Regions from separate parts of the Companilactobacillus sp. genome, predicted to be linked through region 1. Evidence: predicted binding sites of a transcription regulator. Region 1 holds the regulator's gene; the other holds the start of a gene.
The links. Region 1 encodes LexA, which represses DNA repair genes until DNA is damaged. Its sites were predicted from a motif close to CNAACANNTGTTNG; they were not measured.
Positions count from the first base shown of each region.

Region 2: the regulator LexA is predicted to act here: its motif matches at 3,296-3,309, upstream of parE (DNA topoisomerase IV subunit B).

Region 1 is NZ_JAKVLR010000001.1:171,822-178,249, forward strand. Features, by position in the region: gene rimM (ribosome maturation factor RimM) at 1-168, shown strand, start outside; gene trmD (tRNA (guanosine(37)-N1)-methyltransferase TrmD) at 168-896, shown strand; gene rplS (50S ribosomal protein L19) at 1,009-1,362, shown strand; gene lexA (transcriptional repressor LexA) at 1,420-2,043, opposite strand; gene LKF16_RS00880 (DUF896 domain-containing protein) at 2,133-2,375, shown strand; gene LKF16_RS00885 (YneF family protein) at 2,435-2,656, shown strand; gene purE (5-(carboxyamino)imidazole ribonucleotide mutase) at 2,881-3,366, shown strand; gene purK (5-(carboxyamino)imidazole ribonucleotide synthase) at 3,359-4,486, shown strand; gene purC (phosphoribosylaminoimidazolesuccinocarboxamide synthase) at 4,495-5,202, shown strand; gene purS (phosphoribosylformylglycinamidine synthase subunit PurS) at 5,202-5,456, shown strand; gene purQ (phosphoribosylformylglycinamidine synthase subunit PurQ) at 5,456-6,133, shown strand; gene purL (phosphoribosylformylglycinamidine synthase subunit PurL) at 6,134-6,428, shown strand, end outside.
Region 2 is NZ_JAKVLR010000001.1:402,577-409,004, reverse strand. Features, by position in the region: gene hslV (HslVU peptidase proteolytic subunit) at 1-162, shown strand, start outside; gene hslU (ATP-dependent protease ATPase subunit HslU) at 176-1,612, shown strand; gene LKF16_RS02065 (aldose 1-epimerase family protein) at 1,621-2,499, shown strand; gene plsY (glycerol-3-phosphate 1-O-acyltransferase PlsY) at 2,517-3,158, opposite strand; gene parE (DNA topoisomerase IV subunit B) at 3,379-5,379, shown strand; gene parC (DNA topoisomerase IV subunit A) at 5,390-6,428, shown strand, end outside.

The DNA.
Region 1 (6,428 bases):
ATTGGCAAGATCACCGAGATAATGGAATTAGGACCAAATGATGTTTGGGTAGTAAAGGGCCCCAAGTATGATGAAGTTTTAGTACCTTACATTGAGGACGTCGTTAAAAAAATAGATTTGGAAAATAAACAGGTTACTGTCGATATTCCGGATGGGTTGATCGACTAATGGATATATCAGTCTTAAGTATTTTTCCAAAAATGTTTGATGCCCTTAACGAATCTGTAATTGGCAAAGCTCAAGAAAAGGGGCTACTCAATTTACAGGTGGTCGATTTTCGCGACTTTACCACTGATAAACAAAATCACGTTGATGATGCTCCTTATGGCGGTGGAGCAGGGATGCTGCTTCAAGCTCAACCAATCTATGATGCAATGAGCTATCTAGACAATGAGAACCCCGGCAAGAAAAGAGTCATTTTATTAGATCCAGCAGGGAAAACATTTGACGCCAAAATGGCTCAGTCCTTTGCAAAAGAAGACCACTTAGTGTTCATCTGTGGGCACTATGAAGGTTTTGATGAACGAATCAAAGATTTAGTAACTGATGAAGTTTCAATTGGAGACTACGTTCTGACAGGTGGAGAACTCCCAACAATGAGTATGATCGATGCAACGATGCGATTTGTTCCCGGAGTTTTAGGAAATAATGTGTCAGCAGATGAGGATTCGTTTTCACATGGATTGTTAGAATATCCGCAATACACGCGTCCAGCTGATTTCCGCGGTAAAAAGGTACCTGAAGTATTAACTAGTGGCAATCACGAAAAAATTCGAGTTTGGCGTTTAAAACAAGCTCTGAAAAAGACGCTTGAACGTCGACCAGACTTACTAAAAACAATTGAATTAAATGACGAAGAGAAAAAGCTTCTTCGTGAAATTCGTTCAGAAATGTAGTTTACATTACAATGTAAATAATGTAATATATTATAAGTGTTTAAACACAATCAACGATGTTCCGCTGTGTATTATCAAGATATGCATGAGTGTCGGATAGGGAGACAGATTAATGAAACCATTAATTCAAGAAATTACTAAGGAACAACTTCGTTCAGATATTCCAGACTTCCGCCCTGGTGACACAGTACGTGTTCATGCTAAGGTTGTTGAAGGTTCTCGTGAACGTATTCAGTTGTTTGAAGGCGTTGTAATCAAGAAACATGGTACAGGTATCCAAGCTACATATACTGTACGTAAGATGTCAAGTGGTGTTGGTGTTGAAAGAACATTCCCACTTAACACACCTCGTGTTGAAAAGATCGACGTTGTTAGATATGGTAGTGTACGTCGTGCTAAACTTTACTATCTACGTGATCGTACTGGTAAAGCAGCTCGTATTAAAGAACGTCGTCGTGATATCTAATCAGGACATAATAAAAAGAAGACTTGCATTTGCAAGTCTTCTTTTTTTGTTCAAATGTTAAAAAATTTGTGGACGATAGAGACCAACGACTTTACCAACGACTTCAACGTTTTCCAAGATAATTGGATCCATAGTATCGTTTTCTGGTTGAAGACGGAAATGTCCGCTTTCGGCGAAGAAACGCTTGCACGTTGCCTCAATATCTTCCGTCATTGCAATGACGATCTCACCATTATTTGCAGTATTTTGTTCGTGGACAATTACTTGATCTCCATCCAAAATACCGACATTTATCATACTATCACCATGGATCTTCAACATGAATAATTCACCAGAATCTCTTGTTAAATCAGGTGGTAGTGGGAAAGTACCTTCAAAGTCATGTTCAGCTGAGATTGGTTGACCAGCAGCAACAGTACCAATAATAGGTATCTCCTTTGATTTAATTCCAATCAAATTCAAACCAGCAATGGTTAATTCGAGTGCACGTGGCTTAGTAGGGTCACGTTGGATGTATCCTTTTTTCTCTAAACGAGATAAGTGGCCATGAACAGTAGAAGTTGATGAAAGATCAACTGCTTCACAGATTTCTCGAACTGTTGGTGGATATCCATGTTCATCCAAATAGTCATGAATGCACTCTAGAATCTGAGTTTGTTTTGATCCTTCGTTTTTTGACATTAGAACACCTCATTGTTAATATCTTATTTAGATTGTATCAAACCGCATGATATAATTCAAACAAGTGTTCGGTTATTGGAGTGAATAATATGACAAAACAAGAAACACTGATTGCGAAACTAAATGACTTGGCCCACAAGGCTAAAGCTGGAACAATCACAAAAGAAGAAGAAGAGGAGCAACGTGCTCTTCGTAAAGAATACCTGGAGAATTTCAGGGCTGAATTTAAGACTCAAATTGAGAATATGAGAGTCTTCGATAAAAAGGGTGAAGAAGTGACTCCTGAAAAGGTTCGCCGTATTCAAAGAGAAAAGGGTCTCAGAGACGATTAGACTTTTATTTATATATAAATTAATGTAATATTAACTGGTATGGAAAGGGTGAATAGCATATGTGGCCTATAATAATCGCTGCCGTTATTGGTATTTTGGTTGGTGTAGTTATTGGATTCTTCGTTGCAAGATGGTATATGAAGAAATATTTCCAAGACAATCCACCTATCAGTGCTGATATGATCAAACAAATGATGTCTCAAATGGGACAAAAGCCATCACAAAAGAAACTTAATCAAGTTATGGCTTCTATGAAAGCACAACAAAAGAAAAATAATTAATCATTTTATATCCCGATACGAAAATTTCGTATCGGGATTTTTTTGTACCCTTTGAAATATACCATTAAAATACGAACTATATATATATAATATATTTCATATTAAATTATAAGCAGTAATTAACGAACTATATTCATAAAATAACGAATATCATACGTTAATTTGTTGAAAATCCAAATTAAACTTGGTAGACTTTAAATATGCTTAAAGGAAGAAGATGACTTATGAAAGATGTAGCGATTATTATGGGTTCAATTTCTGACCTATCAACTATGCAATTTACGATCGATACTTTGAAGGAATTAGGGGTTTCTTATTCGGTCAAGGTTATCTCGGCTCATCGTATGCCTCAAGAAATGATCGACTTTGGTACAAATGCTTGCGATGAAGGCTTTAATGTGATCATTGCTGGTGCTGGAGGTGCAGCTCATTTACCAGGAATGGTAGCAGCAACAACTAATTTGCCAGTAATTGGCGTACCCGTTCAGTCCAAGGCACTTAGCGGAATGGATTCTCTTTTATCTATTGTGCAAATGCCTGGTGGAGTTCCAGTCGCAACAATGGCAATCGGGAAAGCCGGTGCAACTAACGCTGCCTTAATGGCTACAAAAATTTGTGCACTAACTAATGATGATTATGCACAAGCACTAACAAAATATCGCGAAGATATGCATCAAAAATCAATCGAAAGTGGGCAACAGTTTGAATAAAATTCATTTACCAGGTGAGACCATTGGAATCATCGGTGGGGGTCAATTAGGACAAATGATGGCCGCTTCTGCCAAAGAAAAAGGATTTAAGGTATTGATACTAGATCCAACACCGAATTGTCCAGCAGCTCAAGTATCAGACGGACAAATTGTCAGCAGTTATGATGATTTATCAGGATTGATCAAATTAGCCAAAAAGTGCGATGTGTTGACATACGAATTTGAAAATGTTGATGCAGAAACCATCAGCGAAGTCAAGAAATATACCGATGTGCCACAAGGTACTAAGGCGTTGATCGTGACGCAGAATCGCATCCGTGAAAAAAGCTTTTTGGAAGATAATGGATTTCCTGTTGTCAAACACGCAATTGTCAACTCGTATTCTGAATTTACAAGTGCAATCGAGTCAGTAGGAATCCCTGCAATCCTCAAAACAGTTGAAGGTGGATACGACGGTAAAGGTCAATTAAGAATTGAAGACAATTCGTTTTCTGAAAATGACGTTCAAGAATTATTGACTAGCGGAACTTGTATCTTAGAAGCTCAAATTGATCTTCTAAAAGAAGTCTCCGTTGTAATATCAGGAAATTCAAATGGCGAACAATCGGTTTTTCCAGTGATCGAAAATGAACATCGAAACAACATTCTTCACATCAGTAATTGTCCAGCTTTTATCAAAGCAGAAACAGAACAAGAATGTTATCAAATCGCTGCCAAAATTGCTTCAGGTTTAAATCTTGTTGGTACAATGTGCGTTGAATTTTTCATTGATACTAAACACCAGGTTTATGTTAATGAAATTGCTCCACGTCCACATAACTCTGGACATTTAACTATTGAAGCTTGTAACGTGTCGCAATTTGATACTCATATCTTAGGTGTCTGCGGCTGGGAAATGCCAAAGGTGAAGTTGTTTGAATCAGCTATCATGGTCAATTTATTGGGACAACACTTGCAACCTGCAAAAGATGCAATCACTAAACATGTTGATTGGTATTTTCACGATTATGGCAAGGCGGAGGCCAAGCATAATCGTAAAATGGGTCACATCACGATTTTGACTGACAATATTGAACTTTCTAAACTACAAATACAAAATGATCCCATTTGGGACAAATAGGGGGAACTATGTCTGATCAATTAATTTATTCAGGAAAAGCAAAGGATGTTTTTGCAACTGATAATGAATCAGAACTATTAATGGTTTACAAGGACCAAGCCACAGCATTTAATGGCGAACGAAAAGAACAAATTCCTGGAAAAGGAAAATTGAACTGCCAAATTTCTTCCTATATTTTTGATTATTTGATCAAAAATGGTATCACGACACATTTAGTCAAAAATGTTTCTGACCACGAACAATTAGTTTTGAAGACTGAATTGATTCCAGTGGAAGTTGTTTTGAGAAATAAAATCGCCGGAAGCTTTGCTCGAAAATTCGGTTTAGATGAAGGTAAAGATCTTCAAAAACCAATTATTGAATTTTATTACAAAAGCGATGAATTAGATGATCCATTCATTAACGACAACCAAATTGAATCGTTGAACATCGCAACTGAAGCCGAATTAACTTACATTAAGGAACAAACCTTAAAAATCAATCAACTGTTGATCAAACTTTTTTCACAGGACGATTTGGATTTAGTTGATTTTAAACTTGAGTTTGGAAGAGTCGACGGAAAAATTATTTTGATCGATGAATTTTCTCCGGATAACTGTCGTCTATGGGATTCTCAGAGCCATCAATCATTAGATAAAGACGTTTTCAGAAAGAATCAAGCAGATCTTGTTGAAACTTACACCAAAGTACTTAATCGCTTAGAAGGAGCCAAATAATGACTTTAGTAAAGGTATATGTTACTTACAAAAAATCAATTTTAGACCCACAAGGTGAAGCAGTTAAAAAGGCTGTCCACGGAATGGGGTTCAATGACATCAACGGGATCAGAATGGGTAAATATTTTGAAATCACTGTCGATGGAAATTCACCTCATGTTAAAGAAGATATCGAAACAATTTGCGATAGCTTATTGGCTAATCCAAACATGGAAACTTATCGTTACGAATTCGTTGAACCGGAGGCAATTTAATGAAGTTTGCTGTGATCGTTTTTCCTGGCTCCAATTGCGATAAAGATTTGTATTTTGCTATCAAAGACGGCGTTAAGGCTGAAGTAGAACTGGTAGATTTTCGTCAAACATCATTGGCTGGATTTGACGCAGTGCTAATTCCTGGTGGTTTTTCTTATGGAGACTATTTGAGAAGTGGAGCGATTGCTGCACATGCACCAATTATCCCGGAAATAAAACAACTTGCTAATGAAGGAAAACCTGTATTGGGAATTTGCAACGGGTTCCAAATTTTAACCGAGATTGGATTATTGCCCGGTGCTTTGATCAGAAATGAACATAACCGTTTCATTTGCGAAACAGCACAATTACAAGTCGTTAATAACGACACTTTATTTACTTCAGAGTATCAAGCTGATGAAGTGATCGATATTCCTGTTGCACATGGAGAAGGCAATTATTATTGCGATGATGCCACACTTGCGGAATTGAAAAAGAATAACCAAATTGCTTTTTCATACGTAGAAGACATTAACGGCAGCGTCGATAAAATTGCCGGTATAACTAACAAGCAACGAAATGTTTTAGGGATGATGCCACATCCTGAACGTGCATTGGAAAAATTAGTCGGTTCTGATGATGGATTGAAGATGTTCCAATCAATGGTAAAAAATCAAATGGATAGGGTGAATCAATAAATGACAGAACCAACAGCCACAATGATCAATGAGCAAAAACTCTATAAGGCATGGGGATTAAGCGAATCAGAATTTAAAGTGATCACAGAAAACATTCTTCACCGTTTGCCAAATTATACTGAAGCTGGACTTTTTTCAGTTATGTGGAGTGAACATTGTTCTTATAAGAATTCTAAAAATGTTTTGCGTAAATTTCCTAACAAGGGAAAACGAGTTCTAGCTGGACCTGGTGAAGATGCTGGAATTATTGACATTGATGACAACCAAGCTGTCGTTTTCAAGGCCGAAAGTCACA
Region 2 (6,428 bases), 230 kb from region 1:
ATTTCAATCGGTTCGGGTGGTAACTTTGCACAAGCTGCCGCAGTTGCTATGCAAAGACATGCTAAGGATATGACTGCTGAAGATATTGCACGTGAAGGCGTAAATATTGCTTCAGGAATCGATATTTTCACTAATACAAATATCATTACAGACAAATTCTAGAGGAGACTCATAAATGGAAAATCTAACTCCAAAACAAATTGTTGAAGCACTAGACAAATATATCATTGGCCAAGGCGATGCCAAGCGCGCGGTTGCCATAGCTTTGTATAATAGATACCGCCGTATGCAAGTTCCTGACCAAATGCAAAAAGAAATTACACCTAAGAACCTAATGATGATCGGACCAACTGGTGTTGGTAAAACAGAAATCGCTCGCCGATTGGCAAAAGTTGTTCATGCTCCATTCGTTAAAGTTGAAGCCACTAAGTTTACAGAAGTCGGTTATGTTGGTCGTGATGTTGAATCTATGGTCCGTGATTTGATGGACGTCGCTGTCACGATGGAAGAAGACGAAAAATACGCTGAGATCAGACCAGAGGTCAAACGTAAAGTCGATAAGAAGTTAGTTAAATTGTTGGTACCTGCCATTAAAAAGGAAACTAAACAAGAAAACGGCATGAACGATTTCATGTCAATGCTAACTAATATGGGCAACGCTTCAAATCTTGGCGACATGCTTCATACCGGCGACCAAGCCGGTAACGATGATCCTGATGAAGGACGCGATGTTACTGATGATATCAGAAACCAACGTTTGTCGATCAAGGAACAATTGGACAAGGGCCTTCTTGAAGATAAAGAGGTTACGATCCAAGTTGAGGAATCTCGTAAAGCACCAATGAACGACCAAATGCAACAAATGGGCATTGACATGAGTTCAATGATGGATAACTTGATTCCTAAGAAGATGATCTCAAGAACTTTACCCGTTAAAGAAGCTCGTGAAGTCTTGATCCGTGAAGAATCAGCTAAACGTGTTGATCATGATGAAATTTATCAAGGTGCGATCGACCGTACTGAGAATAATGGAATCATCTTTATCGATGAGTTCGATAAAATTGCACCTGGCGACAAACGTACTTCTGGTGAAGTATCTCGTGAGGGTGTTCAACGTGATATCTTGCCAATCGTTGAAGGTTCTCAAGTTAATACTAAATATGGTGCAGTAAGAACTGACCATATTCTATTTATTGCTTCAGGTGCCTTTGCCGAGAGCAAGCCTAGCGACTTGATTGCTGAGCTTCAAGGTCGTTTCCCAATTCGTGTCGAGTTGCAAGATTTGACAGAAGACGACTTCGTTCAAATTTTGACAAAACCTGATAATGCTTTGACCAAGCAATACGTAGCCTTGACTAAGGCAGACGGTATCAATTTGATCTTTACTAAAGAGGCCGTTGAAGAAATTGCTAAGGTAGCATTTGATCTTAATAATACTAACCAAAATATCGGTGCCAGAAGACTTTCAACTGTTCTTGAAAAGATTCTGAGTGACATTTTATATGAAGGCCCTGACATGCAAATGGGCGACATTACAATTACTCGTGAATATGTCAAAGAACAAGTTGGTAAGATTGTTTCAGACAAAGATCTTTCACGTTATATCCTTTAGAGGTGAAGATGATGGAAACATACACTGTCCAAAATGATTTTTTAAAGATTCAAGTAAAATCAGCTGGTGCTGAGATCATTAGCATTCAAGACCAAGCTCAAAATGAATATATTTGGCAGGCTGATCCTGAGATCTGGAACCGTCATGCGCCAGTATTATTTCCCATTGTTGGTCGTTTGAAGGGCGATCATTACTACTACAATGATCAAAAATTTGAAATGTCGCAGCATGGATTTGCTCGAGATCGTGATTTTTCACTGGCATCTCAAAATGATAATAAGTTGGTCTTGGAATTAAACGATGACGAAGAGACGTTGTCGATTTATCCATTCCATTTTAAATTGCAAATAATTTATCAATTGGTGAAGGATACTCTGCAGATCAGCTATATTGTAGAGAATAAAGATACTGCTGAAAAAATGTATTTCGCTATTGGTGCACATCCTGGATTTTCAGTGCCATTCGTCAAAGGTTTGCAGTATTCGGACTTTAAGATTGAATTGGACCCGAAGGAGACTCGTTCGAGAATCGCTTTAAAGGACAGCAATATTGATCTAAGCCAGGAACAAAGAGTTGAGGACCAAGATTTTACTTTAACTCATGATGCTTTTGTCGATGATGCAATCATTTATAGTCTGAGCCAACCTTCAGTTATCACTATTAAAAGTGATCTGACTGATAAAAAAATTCAATTGGATACCGGAAATGCTAAATTTGTTGGCATTTGGTCGCAGTATCCTGAAAAGGGCGATTTTGTTTGTATTGAACCTTGGTGGGGCATTGCTGACAAGATCGACACTGACCATCAACTAGTCAACAAATACGGTATTAACACTTTAGATCCAGAACAAACATTTGAAGCTTATTACAGCATTTCATTTAAATAACAGAAAAAGACGACCAACTAGTGGTCGTCTTTTTCTTGTTCTTTACGTTGCTGTCGCTTATAGGCTAATCCAATTGAAACTAAATTTTCTTTTCCTTTGAGAAGTCGCTTGATGTTTGGAATATGTTTGACATAAATGATCACCGTGACCACGCAGGCCACGGAAGTTAAGATCCAATCGTGCATGAACAGCGATGAAACAGTAAATACAACGATAGTTACCAAGCTGGCAACACTGACCATGCTAGTAATGTAAACGATCAATGCAAAACATAAAAAGCAAATTATGAAGGGGATCGGGCTATAGGCTAATAAAATTCCGGCGCTAGTTGCCACAGCCTTGCCACCCTTGAATTTCAAGAAAATTGAAAAGACATGGCCAATGACTGCAAATAATCCCACAAACAACATCCAAGGACGATCTAAACCGATGAAGATGGGTAAGAATGCTCCCAAGGTTCCTTTGAGAATATCGACAAACAGTACTACCGTTCCGGCAATCGGTCCAAATACTCGATAGGCATTGGTCGTTCCAACATTTCCGCTGCCATAATCAAAAATATTTTTGTGGAAGAATACTTTTCCAACAATGTAAGCGGTCGGAAAAGATCCAATCAGGTATGCTAGAATTATACAAATAAAGAGTTTAGTTAAAAACATAGAATCACGCTCTCATTTCTTATTTATCTAAAGTGTACATCCTGGAAACTAATTAAACCATTAATGAACATAATACCCTTTTTTGGAAAATAAATTAGGAAATTCTGGAATATTAATAAAAAATAAGAAATTAAAAATGAACATATGTTTGCTTTACATTTGCAGATCCATGCTATAATTAAACACTGTTATTAAGCTTATTGAAAAAGGAATGATTTAAATGCCTAAATCATCTTATGATGATTCTTCAATTCAAATCCTTGAAGGACTTGAAGCGGTTCGTAAGCGTCCAGGTATGTATATCGGTTCGACCGATGGACGCGGCTTGCATCATCTTGTCTATGAGATCGTCGACAATGCTGTCGATGAGGCTCTTTCAGGATTTGGTAAGGAAATCAATGTCACTATCAACGCTGATGGAAGTATCACAGTAGTAGACCACGGTCGTGGAATGCCTACAGGGATGCATTCTTCAGGTAAACCAACCATCGAGGTTATCCTGACGGTCCTTCATGCCGGAGGAAAATTCTCAGAGAATAGTTACAAGACCTCTGGTGGACTACATGGTGTTGGTTCTTCAGTTGTTAATGCTTTGTCTGAATGGATGACTGTTCGGGTCGTTCGTGATCACAAAGTTTATCAGGAACGTTTTGAAAATGGTGGCCATCCAGTTGGCACCCTTAAAATGACTGGCAAGACTAAAGAGGATAGTGGAACAACTATCAGCTTCAAACCTGATGCCTCAATTTTTCAAACGACTAAATTTAATTTTGACACTCTAGCTGAACGTCTGCGTGAATCAGCTTTTCTACTCAAGGGCGTTAAATTCACAATCACTGACAAACGTGGCGAGGAACCTCGTGAAGAAATTTTCCACTACGAAGATGGAATTCAATCCTTTGTTAAATATTTGAACGAGGATAAGGATACGCTTGGTGGAATTTTCTACGTTGAAGGTGAAAATTCTGGAATTGAGATTGAATTCTCCGGCCAATACAATGATGGCTATTCCGAGAATATTATTTCATTTGTAAACAACGTTCGGACTGCTGATGGCGGGACGCATGAAGCCGGAATGAAATCCGGTCTGACAAAAGCCTTTAACGACTATGCGCGCAAAGTTGGTTTGCTCAAGGAAAATAGCAAGAATCTTGAAGGTAGCGATGTCCGTGAAGGACTCTCTGCTATTATTTCTGTGCGTATTCCCGAAGAGATTCTCCAATTCGAAGGTCAGACTAAAGGAAAACTGGGAACACCTCAAGCTCGTTCCGCCGTTGATCAGCTCGTATACGAGCAGATGAGCTTTTATTTGATGGAGAATGGGGAACAGGCCCAAACATTAGTTAAAAAGGCTCTCAAGGCGCGTGAGGCACGTAATGCGGCCAGAAAAGCACGTGAATCGACCAGAAATGGAAAGAAAAACAAAAAGACTGACGGTTTACTTTCTGGAAAGCTTACACCTGCACAGTCTAAAAACTCCGATAAAAACGAGCTCTTTTTAGTCGAGGGTGACTCTGCCGGAGGTTCTGCAAAGCAAGGTCGAGATCGAAAATTTCAAGCAATTTTACCACTGCGTGGTAAAGTCTTGAATACTCAAAAAGCCAAGCTGGAAGATATTTATAAAAATGAAGAGATCAACACCATGATCTACACGATTGGTGCAGGTGTTGGTGCTGACTTCAAATTAGAAGACCGAAATTACGATAAAGTCATTATTATGACCGATGCCGATGACGATGGATCGCATATTCAAATTTTATTGTTGACCTTCTTTTATCGTTACATGCGTCCATTAGTTGAGGCTGGACATGTTTACATTGCACTGCCACCGCTTTATAAAGTTCAAAAGGGTCGCGGAGCAAAGACACAAATCAAGTATGCTTGGACGCCAGAAGAATTGACTAAGACAATTAAAGAGGTCGGTAAAGGTTACGACTTACAACGATTTAAGGGATTAGGCGAGATGAATGCCGATCAATTATGGCAAACAACTATGGATCCAGAATCTAGGATCTTGATCAGAGTCAATATCGACGATGCTGCTTTAGCTGAACGTCGAGTAACGACTTTGATGGGTGATAAAGTTAAGCCTAGACGTGATTGGATCGAGAAGAATGTCCGCTTTAACGGTACTGAAGAGGGCGACAACATTTTGGAAAAAGTCGATGACACTGATCACATGGACAGCAAGATCGTTGATGATTTATTGAACAAGGAATAGGTGATACATATTGGCAAATAATTCTCCTAAGATCCAAGACATCCCATTAGAAAAAATTATGGGGGATCGTTTTGAGAGATATTCAAAGTCCATCATTCAAGAACGTGCCTTGCCGGACATTCGTGATGGATTAAAACCAGTACAAAGAAGAATTTTGTACTCAATGTTTTTAGATGGCAACACTTACGACAAGGGATTCAGAAAATCCGCTAAGGGTGTTGGTAACGTCATGGGTAATTTTCATCCCCATGGTGATTCATCTATTTACGAAGCAATGGTCAGACTTTCCCAAGATTGGAAGTTACGTGCACCATTGATCGAAATGCACGGAAATAATGGTTCGATGGATGGTGATCCACCCGCCGCAATGCGTTATACTGAAGCCCGTTTAAGTAAAATTTCTGCTGAAATGTTACGAGATATCAATAAGGGCACCGTTGATGAAGAATGGAATTTTGACGATACCGAAAAAGAACCAAAGGTATTACCAGCTCGTTTTCCTAATTTATTAGTTAATGGAGCTACTGGCATTTCAGCTGGATATGCTACAGAAATCCCACCGCATAATTTAGGCGAAGTAATTGATGCAACAGTCAAATTGATTGATGACCCCGATGCAACGTTAGAAGATTTGATGCAGATCGTTAAAGGTCCTGATTTTCCGACTGGAGGTATTTTGCAAGGTGCCAGTGGAATCAAGGAAGCTTATGAAACCGGTCGTGGCAAAGTATTTTTGAAATCGAAAACATCAATTCAAGAATTACGTGGACACAAGTCTCAGATCGTGATCACTGAGATCCCATATGAAGTCAACAAGGCTGTGCTGGTCAAAAAAATGGACGAAGTGCGTGTTCTCAAAAAAGTCGATGGAATCGCTGAAGTTCGTGATGAAAGTGATCGTCAAGGATTGTCGATCGTAGTCGAACTTAAACGAGATGTCGATGCACAAGGAATTTTGAATTATTTATTGAAAAACACTGACTTGCAGATCTCTTATAACTTCAACATGGTTGCGATTGCTGACATGAGACCACAACAAGTCGGTTTGG